DNA from 2 places in the Mesorhizobium sp. M0968 genome. Region 2 is predicted to be linked to the other one. Evidence: riboswitches for the same ligand, from Rfam matches in the RefSeq annotation. Region 2 holds a riboswitch; the other holds the start of a gene.
The links. Region 2 has a riboswitch for S-adenosylmethionine ahead of NKH67_RS28335 (O-succinylhomoserine sulfhydrylase). Riboswitches for the same ligand answer to the same signal wherever they lie in the genome.
Positions count from the first base shown of each region.

Region 1: linked by a shared signal. The riboswitch ahead of metX (homoserine O-acetyltransferase MetX) and the one ahead of NKH67_RS28335 (O-succinylhomoserine sulfhydrylase) in region 2 are both predicted to bind S-adenosylmethionine.

Region 1 covers NZ_JAMYNL010000001.1:126,307-133,340, reverse strand. The annotation lists gene NKH67_RS00625 (SDR family NAD(P)-dependent oxidoreductase) at 1-24, opposite strand, end outside; gene NKH67_RS00620 (DUF1330 domain-containing protein) at 260-580, shown strand; gene NKH67_RS00615 (hypothetical protein) at 666-1,013, opposite strand; gene metW (methionine biosynthesis protein MetW) at 1,144-1,758, opposite strand; gene metX (homoserine O-acetyltransferase MetX) at 1,874-3,043, opposite strand; SAM riboswitch at 3,120-3,197, opposite strand; gene hisC (histidinol-phosphate transaminase) at 3,336-4,445, shown strand; gene NKH67_RS00595 (prephenate/arogenate dehydrogenase family protein) at 4,452-5,387, shown strand; gene NKH67_RS00590 (DUF2125 domain-containing protein) at 5,521-6,522, opposite strand; gene NKH67_RS00585 (gamma-glutamylcyclotransferase) at 6,637-7,034, shown strand, end outside.
Region 2 covers NZ_JAMYNL010000026.1:17,914-24,947, forward strand. The annotation lists gene araD1 (AraD1 family protein) at 1-72, shown strand, start outside; gene NKH67_RS28330 (2'-deoxycytidine 5'-triphosphate deaminase) at 103-1,197, opposite strand; SAM riboswitch at 1,328-1,405, shown strand; gene NKH67_RS28335 (O-succinylhomoserine sulfhydrylase) at 1,476-2,666, shown strand; gene NKH67_RS28340 (ceramide glucosyltransferase) at 2,703-3,857, opposite strand; gene apaG (Co2+/Mg2+ efflux facilitator ApaG/CorD) at 4,085-4,477, shown strand; gene NKH67_RS28350 (Hsp33 family molecular chaperone) at 4,484-5,494, opposite strand; gene argF (ornithine carbamoyltransferase) at 5,657-6,568, opposite strand; gene NKH67_RS28360 (aspartate aminotransferase family protein) at 6,583-7,034, opposite strand, start outside.

The sequences.
Region 1 (7,034 bases), on a different contig from region 2:
ATTCTGATTTTGCAACGATCCCATGGATCACCTCTCTATTCCCGGCCGCCGGACCATCCAGGCGCGCTCATCGATAAGGACAGCGCAGGTGGGTGGAAATCATCGGTGCCAGGCGGAAATATCTTTCAGCTGACGGCAGCGGCGCGTCGGTTTTGTATTCAGTGTCATTACCTCGGGGGTAATCGACCTGTGCGCGACGTCTCGGCAAACTGCTCCCATCAAGCCGGTTGTCCGGTCTTCGACCACAAGGAGTTACGCCATGACCGCCTACGCCGTCGCCCATATGCGCCAGGTCACGCCGGGACCGCAGATCGTCGAGTACCTGCACAAGATCGATGCCACGCTGGAACCGTTTGGCAGCCGCTTCGTGGTGCACGGAGGCGAGGTGGAAGTCGTTGAAAACACCTGGCCGGGCTATCTCATAGTCATCGAGTTTCCCAACCGGCAGCAGGCACGTGCATGGTACGACTCGCCCGCCTATCAGGAGATATTGCCGCTGCGTACCGGCAATTCCCGGTCCGACGTGGTCTTCGTTGATGGCGTCCAGCACCCGCACAAGGCCACGGACGTGCTTGAATAGAGGGAATGATCGGGTACAACCGGCGTCTATGGTGCCGCCATCTATCTGGCGGCACCGAATTTGGATCGCGTCTGCATCGGCAGCTTCACCGCCCCTGCAGCACCTTGATCGCGTTGGACATGTCGCCATGCGACAATGCAGCCAGGTAATCCGAGTAGTTGATCCTCCCGTTCGCGAAGCCGTTCATCAATCGCGTGCAGAACGTGTGTTCCAATCCGGCATCCGGGACGTTCATGAGCGCGGCGAGGTTTGCCCTTTCAACCTTGCCGAACCGCATCTTGAATTTGGTCATGCACCGCTGGATCGCCTGCCGTTTCAGCGCCGGGCTGCCGCTCAACGCGACTTGTCCATTCTGGAAATCGGTCTTCGACGTCGTGCATCCGGAAATCAAAGTGGCCGACATCAAAGCTGTTGCTAATACTAACGTCTTCATTGCTTCCCCCAAACCAACCCGTTTGAGACCTGTTAAAGCAACAAAGAATGCCGGGCAACTTCATTGGATTGAAAATTGAAAATATGGTTTCTTGCGCAGGTCTGAGGTTCGTTGCTTCTGCCTGTCAAACCTATCGTTTCAGCAGGAATACCGCTTGCTGGCCGAAAAAATTCCAGAACCACCACGGCATCGAGAAGCCGATCCGCTGGCCGTTGGCGTCGAGCGCGGTTGCCTTTTCCACCGTCGCGCCAAGCTCGTCGCACAGATTGACGAAGTCGCGAATGGTGCAGAAATGGATGTTGGGCGTGTCGTACCAGGAATAGGGCAGGTCCTTGGTCACCGGCATGCGGCCGTTGAAGAGCAGCGAAAGGCGCACCCGCCAGTGGCCGAAATTCGGGAATGAGACGATGGCGCGGTTGCCGATCCGGAGCAGTTCGTCGAGCACCAGCTTCGGATTGCGGGTCGCCTGCAAGGTCTGCGACAGAACGACGAAGTCGAAACCCTTGTCGGGATAGAATTGGAGATCCTTGTCGGCATCGCCTTGAATAACCGACAGGCCGCGCGCCACGCATTCGTTGACGCCGCGCTGCGACAGTTCCAGCCCGCGGCCATCGACCTTCTTGGTCTCCTGCAGCAATTCGAGCAGCAGGCCGTCGCCGGAACCGACGTCCAGCACCCGCGACTGCGGCGGGATGAGATCGGCGACGACTTCGAGGTCGACGCGCTGGGCGCGGTTGACGCTCATGCCTTCGGCTCCTGCTCGGCACATGATCCTGATCCGAAAAGTCTGCAACTTTTCGGGGTCATGCGCTGATGCCTGGCGCATGGTCCTGATCCGAACAGCCTGCAACCTTTCGGGGTCATGCGCCAAGCCCTCTCGCCCGCGCGGCCGAGGCGATGAAGCCCTTGATGGCGGCGAACAGTTCCGGTTCGTCGAGCAGGAAGGCGTCGTGGCCGCGGTCGGTCTCGATCTCGACGAACGATACCGAGGCGCCGGCTGCGTTCAGCGCGTGCACGACCGAGCGGCTCTCCTCGGTCGGGAACAGCCAATCGCTGGTGAACGAAACCAGGCAGAAGCGCGTCTTGGTGCCGGCGAAGGCATCGGCCAGCCGGCCGCCATGGTCGGCGGCGAGATCGAAATAATCCATCGCCCGCGTCATGTAGAGATAGGAGTTGGCATCGAAGCGATCGACGAAGGTCATGCCCTGATGGCGCAGATAGCTCTCGATCTGGAAGTCGGCATCGAAGCCGAAGGTAAGCGCTTCGCGGTCCTGCAGGTTGCGGCCGAACTTGCGGTGCAGCGCTGCTTCCGACAGATAGGTGATGTGGGCGGCCATGCGCGCCACCGCCAGCCCCTTTTCCGGCCGCTTGCCATGCTCGAAATATTTGCCGCCATGCCAGTCCGGGTCGGCCATCACTGCCTGCCTGCCGACCTCGTGGAAAGCGATGTTCTGCGAGGAATGGCGGGCACCGGTGGCGATCGGCAGCGCCGAGAAGACGCGCTCCGGATAGCTGGAGGCCCATTGCAGCACCTGCATGCCGCCCATCGAGCCGCCAAGCACGCTGAACAGCTGTTCGATGCCGAAATGCTCGACCAGCATCAGCTGCGCCCGCACCATGTCGCGGATGGTGATGATCGGCAGGTCGAGCCCGTAGGGCTTGGCGGTGGCGGGATTGGTCGAGGCGGGGCCGGTGGAGCCGAGACAGCCGCCGATGACGTTTGACGAGATGACGAAGAAACGGTCGGTATCGATGATCTTGCCGGGACCGATCAGCACTTCCCACCAGCCCGGCTTGCCGGTCACCGGATTGGTGTTGGCGACATGCTGGTCGCCGGTCAGCGCATGGCAGACGAGGATGGCGTTGGAGCGCGCGTCGTTGAGCGTGCCATAGGTCTGGTAGGCAATCTGGAACGGCGACAGCAGCGTGCCGGCGTCGAGCTTGAGCGGCTTGTCGGCGCCGAAACGCAACACCGGGCTCGACGGCTGGTCGGCCTCGTTGTTGGTTTTTCGCGCGCGCAAAGCGACCATCACATCTCCTTGCCCGGCCTTCAGTTGTCCACCGGTCTGGGCAACAAAAAACCGGCCATGCCTTCGCAAAGCCGGTTACAAGATGCAAACGGCCCTTTAGCAAGTTGTTTAACGTGGCTGCAAGCCGACCGGCCAAATCACCACGGAACTGTAGCCGTTCTTCTATGACTCGCGCATGGCTTCGTCAACGGCAAGTTCTTGATCCCGAATTGCCGGCCCTCGACATTCCGGGCCACGGCTTGTATTTCCGCTGCGGCTTCCGGATGGAGGCACTCTCGACGGATTTCATGAAATGAGTCAGACACCGGATCAGACACGTCCAAAGCCCCGCGCCGGCATCATGGACATCGAAGCCTATGTGCCCGGCAAGAGCGCGGCGCCTGAAGGTGTCGCCAAGGTCCATAAATTGTCGGCGAACGAGAACCCGCTCGGCCCTTCGCCAAAGGCGATAGAGGCCGCGCGCGCGGTCGCCGACAAGCTCGCGGTCTATCCCGACGGCAGCGCCAGGCGCCTGAGGGAAGCGATCGCCGAGGTGCACGGGCTCAACCCGGCGAACATCGTCTGCTCCAACGGCTCCGACGAGATTCTGGGCCTGCTGGCGCAGACCTACCTCGCGCCCGGCGACGAAGCCATCATCACCGAACACGGCTTCATGGTCTACAAGATCTACATACAGTCGGCCGGTGCCGTCCCGGTGACGGTCAAGGAGACCGATGAACGCGCCGATATCGATGCGATCCTCGCCGCGGTGACGCCGGCTACCCGGATCATCTTCCTTGCCAATCCAAACAATCCAACCGGCACCTACTTGCCGTTCCAAGAGGTGCGCCGCCTGCATGCCGGCCTGCCGCGAAACGTGCTTCTGGTGCTGGATGCAGCTTACGCCGAATATGTCCGGCGCAACGATTATGAAGCCGGCGTCGAGTTGGTGGGCAGCGCGGAAAACGTGGTCATGACCCGCACGTTCTCAAAATTGGGCCTGGGCGGGGCGCGGATCGGCTGGATGTATGCGCCAATGCACGTCATCGACGCGATCAACCGCGTGCGGGGACCCTTCAACGTCAATGCGACGGCAATCGAGGCCGGCATCGCGGCGATCCGCGACCGTGCCCACATCGAACGCAGCGTCGCGCACAACGAGACCTGGCTGGCCTGGCTGAGCGAGCAATTAAGCGGGCTCGGGCTGCGGGTGACGCCGAGCGTCGGCAATTTCATCCTCATCCACTTTCCCGAGGACAAAAAGCATTCGGCGGCGGCCGCCGACGACTACCTCAGTGCGCGCGGCTACATATTGCGGCGCGTTTCCGGGTACGGTTTTCCCAACGCGCTGCGCATGAGCATCGGCACCGAAGAGGCCAATCGCGGCGTTGTCGCAGCACTCGCGACATTCCTGAAAAGCTAGAACACCATGACATCACCGATGTTCGAAAAAATCGCGCTGGTCGGCATCGGCCTGATCGGCTCGTCGCTGGCCCGCGTCATCCGCCGCGAGGGGCTCGCCGGCCAAATCGCGATTTCGACGCGCAGCGAAGCGACGCTGGCACGGGCGAGCCAACTCGGCCTTGGCGACACCTATACGACGGATGCGAAAGAGGCGGTTCGCGATGCTGATCTGGTTATCGTTTCGGTGCCGGTCGGCTCTTCAGGCACGGTCGCCGCGGAGATCGCGCCGGCGCTGAAGAAGGGCGCCATCCTCACCGATGTCGGCTCGACCAAGGCATCGGTGATCGCGCAGATGCAGCCGCATGTGCCTGATGGCGTGCACTTCATCCCCGGCCATCCTTTGGCCGGCACCGAAAAATCGGGACCGGACGCCGGTTTTGCCGAACTGTTCGAGAACCGCTGGTGCATTTTCACGCCTCTGCCCGGTACCGATCCCGCAGCACTGGAAAAGCTCTCGGAATTCTGGCGCCGCTGCGGCTCCAACATCGACACGATGGACCCGCAGCATCACGACATGACGCTGGCCATCGTTTCGCACCTGCCGCATATCATCGCTTACAACATCGTCGGTACCGCCGACGATCTGGAGTCGGTGACCAAGTCCGAGGTCATCAAATACTCGGCTTCCGGCTTTCGCGACTTCACCCGTCTCGCGGCGTCCGACCCGACCATGTGGCGCGACGTCTGCCTGCACAACAAGGACGCCATTCTCGAAATGCTGGCGCGGTTTTCCGAGGATCTGTCCTCGCTGCAGCGGGCGATCCGCTGGGGCGACGGCGAAAAACTGTTCGACCTGTTCACCCGCACCCGCGCCGTCCGCCGCTCGATCATCGAGGCCGGCCAGGATATCGACGTACCGGATTTCGGCCGCCAGGCAGTCGAACACCCGCCGAAGGGATAAGCCGCGGCAGGCCGATCGCAGGCCAGCCTGGCTTAGAGCGGTTCATCGTTTCACAGAAACGCCGAACGGCTCTATCTCTTTGTTTTGCGCAATTCCGGACGGAAAACCGTTTCACACTTTTGCTGGAATTACTCTAGTCGAGCGGCTTGATCTTGCCGAGCGGGATGAAGCCGAGCGAGGCCTTGCCCCTGACGATCTTCAGCGGCATCGACGGCTGGTTGCCGAGCAGCGCCAGTCCGGCAAAGCCGGTCTGGATCTCTTTCTTCTGCTCGGGGATGGCGGTGGCGAGGATTGCCGCCACGGCCTTTGGATCATTGAGCCTGATTGTCAGGTCGGCATTTATGAGACCGTCGTCATCGACCGACAGCGGTCCGGAAACGGTGATGCGCGCAGTTCCGGACGACAGATCGAGCTCGTGGATTTCGGCCGCCTGGCCGCGCAGGCTCGTCGGATTTGCCTTGATCAGTGTCAGGCCGTTCTTCAGCGTCACGTCGCCGCTGCCGTCGAGCGGCGGCAAGACGCGCCCGCCGATGGCCGCCGCGTCGATTTCAAGATCGGTGAAATTGCCGGCATAGTCGATGTCCGGGCCGTTTGGGCGCAATTGTCCGGTGGCGGTTCCGGCGCTGAACAGCGAGACGGGATCGGTGTCGTCTGCCGGATCGGTCTGGCCGGACAGGCCTTCTGCCTGCAGCGAGAGGCGCCTCGGCAGCGGCCAGGACAGCTTCATGTCGGCCCGCAGATCATCCCAGTCGATCCAGAGCGGGGTCATGCCGGGAACAGAGGTCCTGAGCGGCCCCCTGAGCTCGGCGGCAGGCGACAGAAGCCGGGTGATCTGCGTGGCGGCGTTGATCTTGCCTGTCGATGCCGCGACGTTGCGGCTGTCGTCCTCGTAAGCCAGGCTGTCGCAGGAAACGGTGAAGCTGAAGGGATAGCCGCTGACCGCGAGATTGGCGCAGTCGGCCTTGATGCCTTTGTCGTCGAGATCGGCGACCGCCTTTTTGGTGGCGCTCTCGACCAGGTCCGCCAGGTAGAACCAGCCGGCGCTGTAGATGCCGAACAGCACGAGGATGAAAGCGGCAAGCCACAACAGGCGGCGACGTTGGCTGGGCGGCGGGCGCTCGTCACTTGACGTCATGCTGCGGCTTTCGTTAACGCGGGGTGGCACGGGCGGGCTGTCGCTTGCGGCACCAACAGGTAGACGGACTGAAACACCACCGGTGAGGTGGTCGTCACAATCAGGCTTGGCGATATGGGCGATTTTTGGGTTTTTGGCTACGGCTCACTGATCTGGCGACCGGGATTCGCACATGTCGAGACGCGGCGCGCCCGCCTGCATGGCTACCGCCGTTCGCTCTGCGTCTATTCTTTCGTGCATCGCGGCACGCGCGAACGGCCGGGCCTGGTGCTCGGCCTCGACCGCGGAGGCTCCTGCATCGGGCTGGCGTTCCGGGTTCCAGGCGAGCTGCGCAACGAGGTCATTACCTATCTGCGCGAACGCGAGCTGGTCACCAACGTCTATCTCGAACGTGTGCTCAGCGTTCGCCTCGACAAGGGTGAAACGGATAGGGGCAAGACGGTCGACGCCGTCGCCTATGTCGTGGACCGCAGCCATGAGCAATATGCCGGTGCGCTCGACCCGGCCGAGGC
Region 2 (7,034 bases):
GATTTCGGCCTGCCACTGCGCAACCCGCTTGAAATCGAGCAGCCGGTGAAGGTCGCCGTGAAGGCACTTTGAGCCGGGCGTAGCCCGGAAGTGAGAGGAAGGTCAGCGCGCGGCGCGGAAATGCTTGGACAGTTTCAGGCCCTGTGCCTGATAGTTCGAGCCGAGATCAGTGCCGTAGAGCGCCCGCGGCCGTTTCAGCATGTGCTCATAGACCAACCGTCCGACGATCTGGCCGTGGTCGAGGATGAACGGCACTTCGTGGCTGCGTACCTCGAGCACCGCCCGGCTGCCGGTGCCGCCCGACGCCGAATGGCCGAAACCCGGGTCGAAGAAACCGGCATAATGGACGCGGAACTCGCCGACCAGCGGATCGAAGGGCGTCATCTCGGCCGCGTAGAGCGGCGGCACATGCACCGCCTCGCGCGACACCAGAATATAGAATTCGTCCGGATCGAGCACCAGCTCGCCGGCACCGCTCTTGTAGAGCGGCTCCCAGAAATCGACGACATCCTGCGCGGCGCGCTTGTCGACGTCGACGAGGCCGGTGTGGTGCTTGCCGCGATAGCCGACCAGCCCGTCCTTGTCGCCGTCGAGGTCGATCGATAGCGCGATGCCCCCGCCTGAGATGTTGGGTGGTTCGGTGGCGACCAACATTTCGGCGCGGTGCAACTCGTGCAACTCGTTTTCCGACAAGAGCGCATTGCCGGTGCGGAACCTGATCTGCGACAGCCGCGAGCCGGTCCGCACGACGATCGGGAAAGTGCGCGGGCTGACCTCCAGGTAGAGCGGGCCTTCATAGCCGGCGGCGATCTTGTCGAACTCGTGGCCGCGGTCGGTCATTACCCGAGTGAAGATATCGAGCCGTCCGGTCGAGCTTTTCGGGTTGGCGGAGGCGGAAATATGGGCGGGCAGCGCCAGGCTTTCGAGCAGCGGCACGATGTAGACGCAGCCGGTTTCCAGCACAGCACCTTCGGCGAGGTTGATCTCGTGCAGCTTCAGCCGGTCGAGCTTGTCGGCAACCCTGTGGTCCGGGCCGGGCAAGAAGGAAGCACGCACCCGCCAGGCCTTGTCGCCGAGCCTGAGGTCAAGGCTGGCCGGCTGGATCTGATCGGCATCGAGCGTGCGCGGCGATTTCAGCGCGCCCGTCTGGAACAGCGCGGAAATATCCTGATCGGGAAGAATGCCTGTCTGCCGCAAGGGTCTGGCTCCGTTCGAACGCCGGGCGAGGTTCTGTCGCAGGTCCGACCGTGGACGCGTTTGGCACCTGCTTGGTACAACCCTCTTAATCATGCCGGCAATTGACGCAAGCGTGGCGCGGGTCTAAAGCTCGTTATCCCGTGGTGATTTGGCCGGTCGGCTTGCAGCCACGTTAAACAAGTCGCTAAAGGACCGTCGGGCCGCAAGGCCATATGGACCGGTTGCGACTTTCGCGACCGGTTTTTTGTTGTTTGGACCAATTTTGGTGTTTGGATGGAATGATGACCAAGAAGCGCGACTGGAAGCCTCAGACCGCACTCGTGCATGCCGGAACGCTGCGTTCCGGCTTCGGCGAGACCTCCGAGGCGATGTATCTCACCCAAGGCTATGTCTACGAGACGGCGCAAGCGGCGGAGGCCCGCTTCAAGGGCGAGGAGCCGGGCTTCATCTATTCGCGCTATGCCAATCCGACGGTCGACATGTTTGAAAAACGCATGTGCGCGCTGGAAGGAGCCGAGGACGCGCGCGCCACGGCATCCGGCATGGCGGCGGTGACGGCAGCACTGCTGTGCAGCGCCAAGGCGGGCGACCATATCGTGGCGGCGCGCGCGCTGTTCGGCTCCTGCCGCTGGGTGGTCGAGACGCTGGCGCCGAAATACGGCATTGAGGCAACGCTGGTCGACGGCACCGACATGGCCAATTGGGAAAAGGCGGTCAAGCCAAACACCAAACTGTTCTTCCTGGAAAGCCCGACCAATCCTACGCTGGAAGTGATCGACATTGCCGCCGTCGCGGCACTTGCCAATGCGATCGGCGCCAGGTTGATCGTCGACAACGTCTTCGCCACGCCCTTGCAGCAGAAACCCCTGCAGCTCGGCGCCCACATCGTCGTCTATTCGGCCACGAAGCATATTGACGGCCAGGGGCGCTGTCTTGGCGGCATCGTTCTGTCGGACAAGAAATGGATCGACGAGAACCTGCATGACTATTTCCGCCACACCGGCCCAAGCCTCTCGCCCTTCAATGCCTGGACGCTGCTGAAAGGCCTGGAGACGCTGCCGCTACGCGTACGCCAGCAGACGGAAAGTGCCGGCCGCATCGCGGATTTCCTGGCCGAGCGCCCGCAAATCGCCCGTGTCATCTATCCCGGCCGTGCCGACCACCCGCAAGCGGCCGTAGTCAAGAAGCAGATGTCGGGTGGCTCGACGCTGATTTGCCTCGATGTGAAGGGCGGCAAGCAGGCGGCCTTTGCCTTCCAGAACGCACTCGACGTCGTGCTCATTTCCAACAATCTCGGCGACGCCAAGAGCCTGATCACCCATCCGGCCACGACGACGCACAAGAACTTGACCGATGAGGCCCGCGCCGAGCTCGGCATCGGACCGGGAACGCTCAGGCTGTCAGTTGGCCTTGAGGACGCCGACGACCTGCTCGAAGACATCGAGCAGGCACTGAGAGTTGCCGGATAAGGGCTGGCCGAACAGAGGCGAGCGGGGACGCGCCGATCAGGCGCCGGACGGGGTCTCTTCCAGCTCCGCGACGGCCTTGGTCTGGATAGTCATCACATTGCCGCGCCAGTCGACGGCGCCGCTCAGCCATCCGCGCGCCCAAATGGCGGGAAGCATCAGGTCTCGCGCCATCATCGCCGGGATCGTGCGCGGCGACAGCTGCCATCCCTTGGCCGAGGCCAAGGCGCATTCCGGCAGGTAGGCCGCGACCAGCACGGCGATGGCGGTTGCCGGCAGGCTGACGCCGGCGTCAGCCGCCGCGATCAGCGCAAGCACCAGCGGCGGCGCCGCGCCGATCAGGATCTCGGGGGCGAAGAACAGCGCGAAGGTGACGCGGCGCAGCCGCGCCCAGCGCGCCTGCCGCGACCAGATCTCGCCAAGCGTGCGCCGGCCGAGCGGCTGTTCGAAGGGCGAGGCGACAAGATTGACCCGCAGTCCGAGCCCGTTGACCAGCTTGGTCGCGGCGGCGTCCTCGGCGATCTCGGCGGCAAGCGCGCGGATGCCGCCATTGGCGTCGAGCATCGGCTTGTTCCACAACATGCTCTTGCCCTGCGCGAAGCCGAGGCCGAGCGCCTCTCCAGCGTACTGCCAGCGTGCCTGCAGCGTGTTGAGAAAGGCGCATTCGACCTCCCCCCAGAAGCCGTCCGGCCGTGAGCCGATCGGCGTCGAGCAGACGAGGCCAGTGCCATGCCGCCATGCCGCCATCAGCTGCTGGACGTAGTCGCTCGGCATAAGCACATTGGAATCGGCAAGGATGACCCAGCGATAATGCGCCGCTTCCCAACCCTTCACGCAATTGTTGAGTTTTGGATTGCCGCTGATGCGGTCGTCACCGACTAGAAGGCGGGCGCGAATAGCTGGAAAGCGCGCCATTGCGGCGGTGATCGGCTTGACCACCGGGTCGTCGGCATGGGCAACGCAGAAGATGAGTTCGTAGCGCGGCCAGTCGAGTGAGAAGGCGCGCTCCAGCGTCTCTTCGGCAAACGGCTCGACGCCGCGCGCCGGGATGACGATCGATACCGGCGGCGCGTTGGCCGCGGGCGATGCGATCCTGGCTGGTCGCTTCAGCTTCAGCGAAGCCAACAGGATGCTGGCGAGATTTGAAAGAAGGAGGGCTATGGAAAGGAGAGCGGCTGCGAATGTCGGTTCCATCGAGATCTGGTCACTCCAGAAGTGCCGGCCGCATGACGGCCGTTTTCAACAATTCGACAGAACGCTGAGTCGCCCGGCACAAGCCTGCACACCATCATTGTCATGTGTCACTTAAATGACATTGTTTTTCGGCACCTGCGCTCGAGTCGGGCAAGGAGATGACGCGCATCGTTGATCAAACTGCGCTGAGCGTCGAAAGTTCCATCTACATTGCTTTGGAGCAGTTTATGTACAGCGCCGTCACCCGCAACATCGAAGTGCAGGTCAGGCCGTTCTATCTGGAGGATCACTCCGACCCTCCGCAAAACCGCTATGTCTGGGGATATCAGGTGACCATCGACAATCAGTCGGATGAGTTCGTGCAGCTTCTGTCGCGCTACTGGCACATTACCGACGGCACCGGCAAGGTCGAGGAAGTGCGCGGCCCCGGGGTCGTCGGCGAGCAACCCGGACTCAACCCCGGCGACAGCTATCAGTATACGTCTGGATGCCCGCTCTCGACGCCGTCCGGCATCATGGTCGGGCACTACACCATGCGCAACAGGCGGGGCGAGACGTTCGACGTCGCCATCCCCGCCTTCTCGCTCGACTTGCCGGGAATGCGGCGCACCGTCAATTGACGGCGGTCATCCGGCCGCTGCAAACTCCGCCGGGTCGAAGTCATATTGCTTCGAGCAGAATTCGCAGGCGACGTGAATGCTGCCATCCTCGGTGCTGTCCCTGATCTCCTCGGCGGAAAAGCCTTCGAGGATGCCGTGGATCTTCTCCCTCGAGCATGAGCACTGGTCGGCGACCGGCACCCCGCCGAACACGCGGACGCCATGCTCGTGGAAAAGCCGGTAAAGCAGCCGTTCGGCGCCGATCGTCGGATCGATCAGCTCGGTCGGTTCAATAGTACCAAGCAGCGCCAGCAGCTCCTGCCAGGAATTGTCGGTCGGGTCGTGGATTTCCTCGCGCGGATCGCCGTCGCCACCGGGAAGGTCGGGTACGCGCATGCGCTCCGCCGACTGCGGCAGGAATTGTGCCAGCAGGCCACCGGCCCGCCATTGCTCGCGAGCACCGCCGACGCCCGGCGTCAGAAGCTTGGCAACCGAAAGCCGGAGGTCGGTCGGAATCTGCTCCGACTGGCGGAAATAAGTGCGTGCGGCATCTTCCAGTGTGACGCCGTCGAGTTGGACGATGCCCTGGTAGCGTTGTGTGTGAGCGCCCTGGTCGATGGTCAGCGCCAGGACGCCGCTGCCGAGCAGCGTCTGCGGTGACGTCTCGCCGGCAGAAGTCAAAGCCTGCAGCCGGTCGGCATCGAAGCGGGCATAAGCGCGCAGCGCGTGCGGCGTGGAGAAATCCGCGACCAGCATGTCGACCGGCCCGTCGGTGCGGGTCTGCAGAATGAACTTGCCCTCGAACTTCAGCGAAGTTCCGAGCAATACCGTCAACACACAGGCTTCAGCCAGGAGCCGGGCGACCGGCTCGGGATAGTCGTGACGGCTGAGAATAGCATCGAGCATCGGCCCGAGCTGGACGGTGCGACCGCGCACGTCGAGCGGGCCGACCTCGAACGGCACGACATGGTCGTCGCCGGCGTAGCCGAATTCGCCGAGCTTGGGTTTATGTTCAGCCAATTGATGAGTTTCCAACATGACAAAGCTCCGGGGCGCGGCGATGCCGCCCTCCGGGGTGCATGCGACGAGACGCGCTCGATTTGCGTGATGCGCCTGAGATAGGCACCACCAACTCCCGGATCAAGGCGGCCCAGATCAAGGCGGCGCAGATCAGGCCGGCCCGGATCACCGCGGCTCGTATCAAGCGCCCAGGCACCAGGCCAAGACCGCCTTCTGGGCATGGAGCCGGTTCTCGGCCTCATCGAACACCACCGAATGCGGTCCGTCGATGACCTCGTCGGTAACCTCCTCACCGCGATGCGCCGGCAGACAGTGCATGAACAGCGCATCCGGCTTGGCTTTCGCCATCAGTGCCGCATTGACCTGATAGGGCAGGAAGACATTGTGGCCGCGGGCACGGTGCTCCTGGCCCATCGACACCCAGCAGTCGGTGACGATGCAGTCGGCCTCGTGAACGGCCTCCTCGGGCGAACGGGTGAATTTCAGCTTGCCGCCATTGGCTTTCGACCAGTCGACATGCTTCTGGGCCGGTTCGCTGCCCTCGGGCACGGCGACATTCAGCTTGAAATGGAACCGCGCGGATGCCTCCAGCAGCGAATGCAGCACGTTGTTGCCGTCGCCGGTCCAAGCGATCGTTTTACCGGCCACCGGACCGCGGTGCTCTTCGAAGGTCATGATGTCGGCCATCAGCTGGCAGGGATGGGTCTCGTCGGTCAGCCCGTTAATGACGGGGACCGTAGCGTTTTCCATCAGTTCCAGCAGCCGGTCATGCGAGGTGGTGCGGATCATGATGGCATCGACGTAGCGCGACAGCACCTTGGCCGTGTCGGCAATGGTCTCCGAGCGGCCAAGCTGCATCTCGGTGCCGGTCAGCATGATCGTCTCGCCACCCAACTGCCGCATACCGACGTCGAACGACACGCGCGTGCGCGTCGACGGCTTGTCGAAGATCATCGCCAGCACCTTGCCTTCGAGCGGCTTGCTGCGTTCGCCGGCCTTGAGCCTTGCCTTTCGCACCGCTGCGTCGTCGAGCATGAAGCGCAGATCGCCTTCGGAAACGGCGGAAAGATCGGTGAAATGGCGAAGGGACATCAGGAATTCCAGGATTACTTCGCAGCGGCAGCGACGATGGCATCTGCCAGGCTCTTGGCGCCGGCACGAATGCGCTCGAGCGCTTCGTGGATCTCGGCGTCGGTGACGGTGAGAGGCGGCAGCAGGCGGATAACGTTGTCGCCGGCCGGAACCGTCAAGAGATGCTGGTCACGCAGTGCCACCGTGACCTTGGTGTTGGGCATCGCGCATTTAAGCCCGAGCATCAGGCCGGTGCCCCTGATGCTTTCGATAACATCCGGAAATTCGTCGGCGACGCCAGCGAGCCCCTGCTTCAACAGCAGTGCCTTGCGCTGGACGTCTTCGAGAAAGCCGTCTTCCAGTACCACGTCGAGCACGGCGTTGCCGACCGCCATTGCCAGCGGATTGCCGCCGAAGGTGGTGCCGTGCACGCCGGCGGTCATGCCGACCGCTGCCTCGTCGGTGGCGAGGCAGGCACCCATCGGGA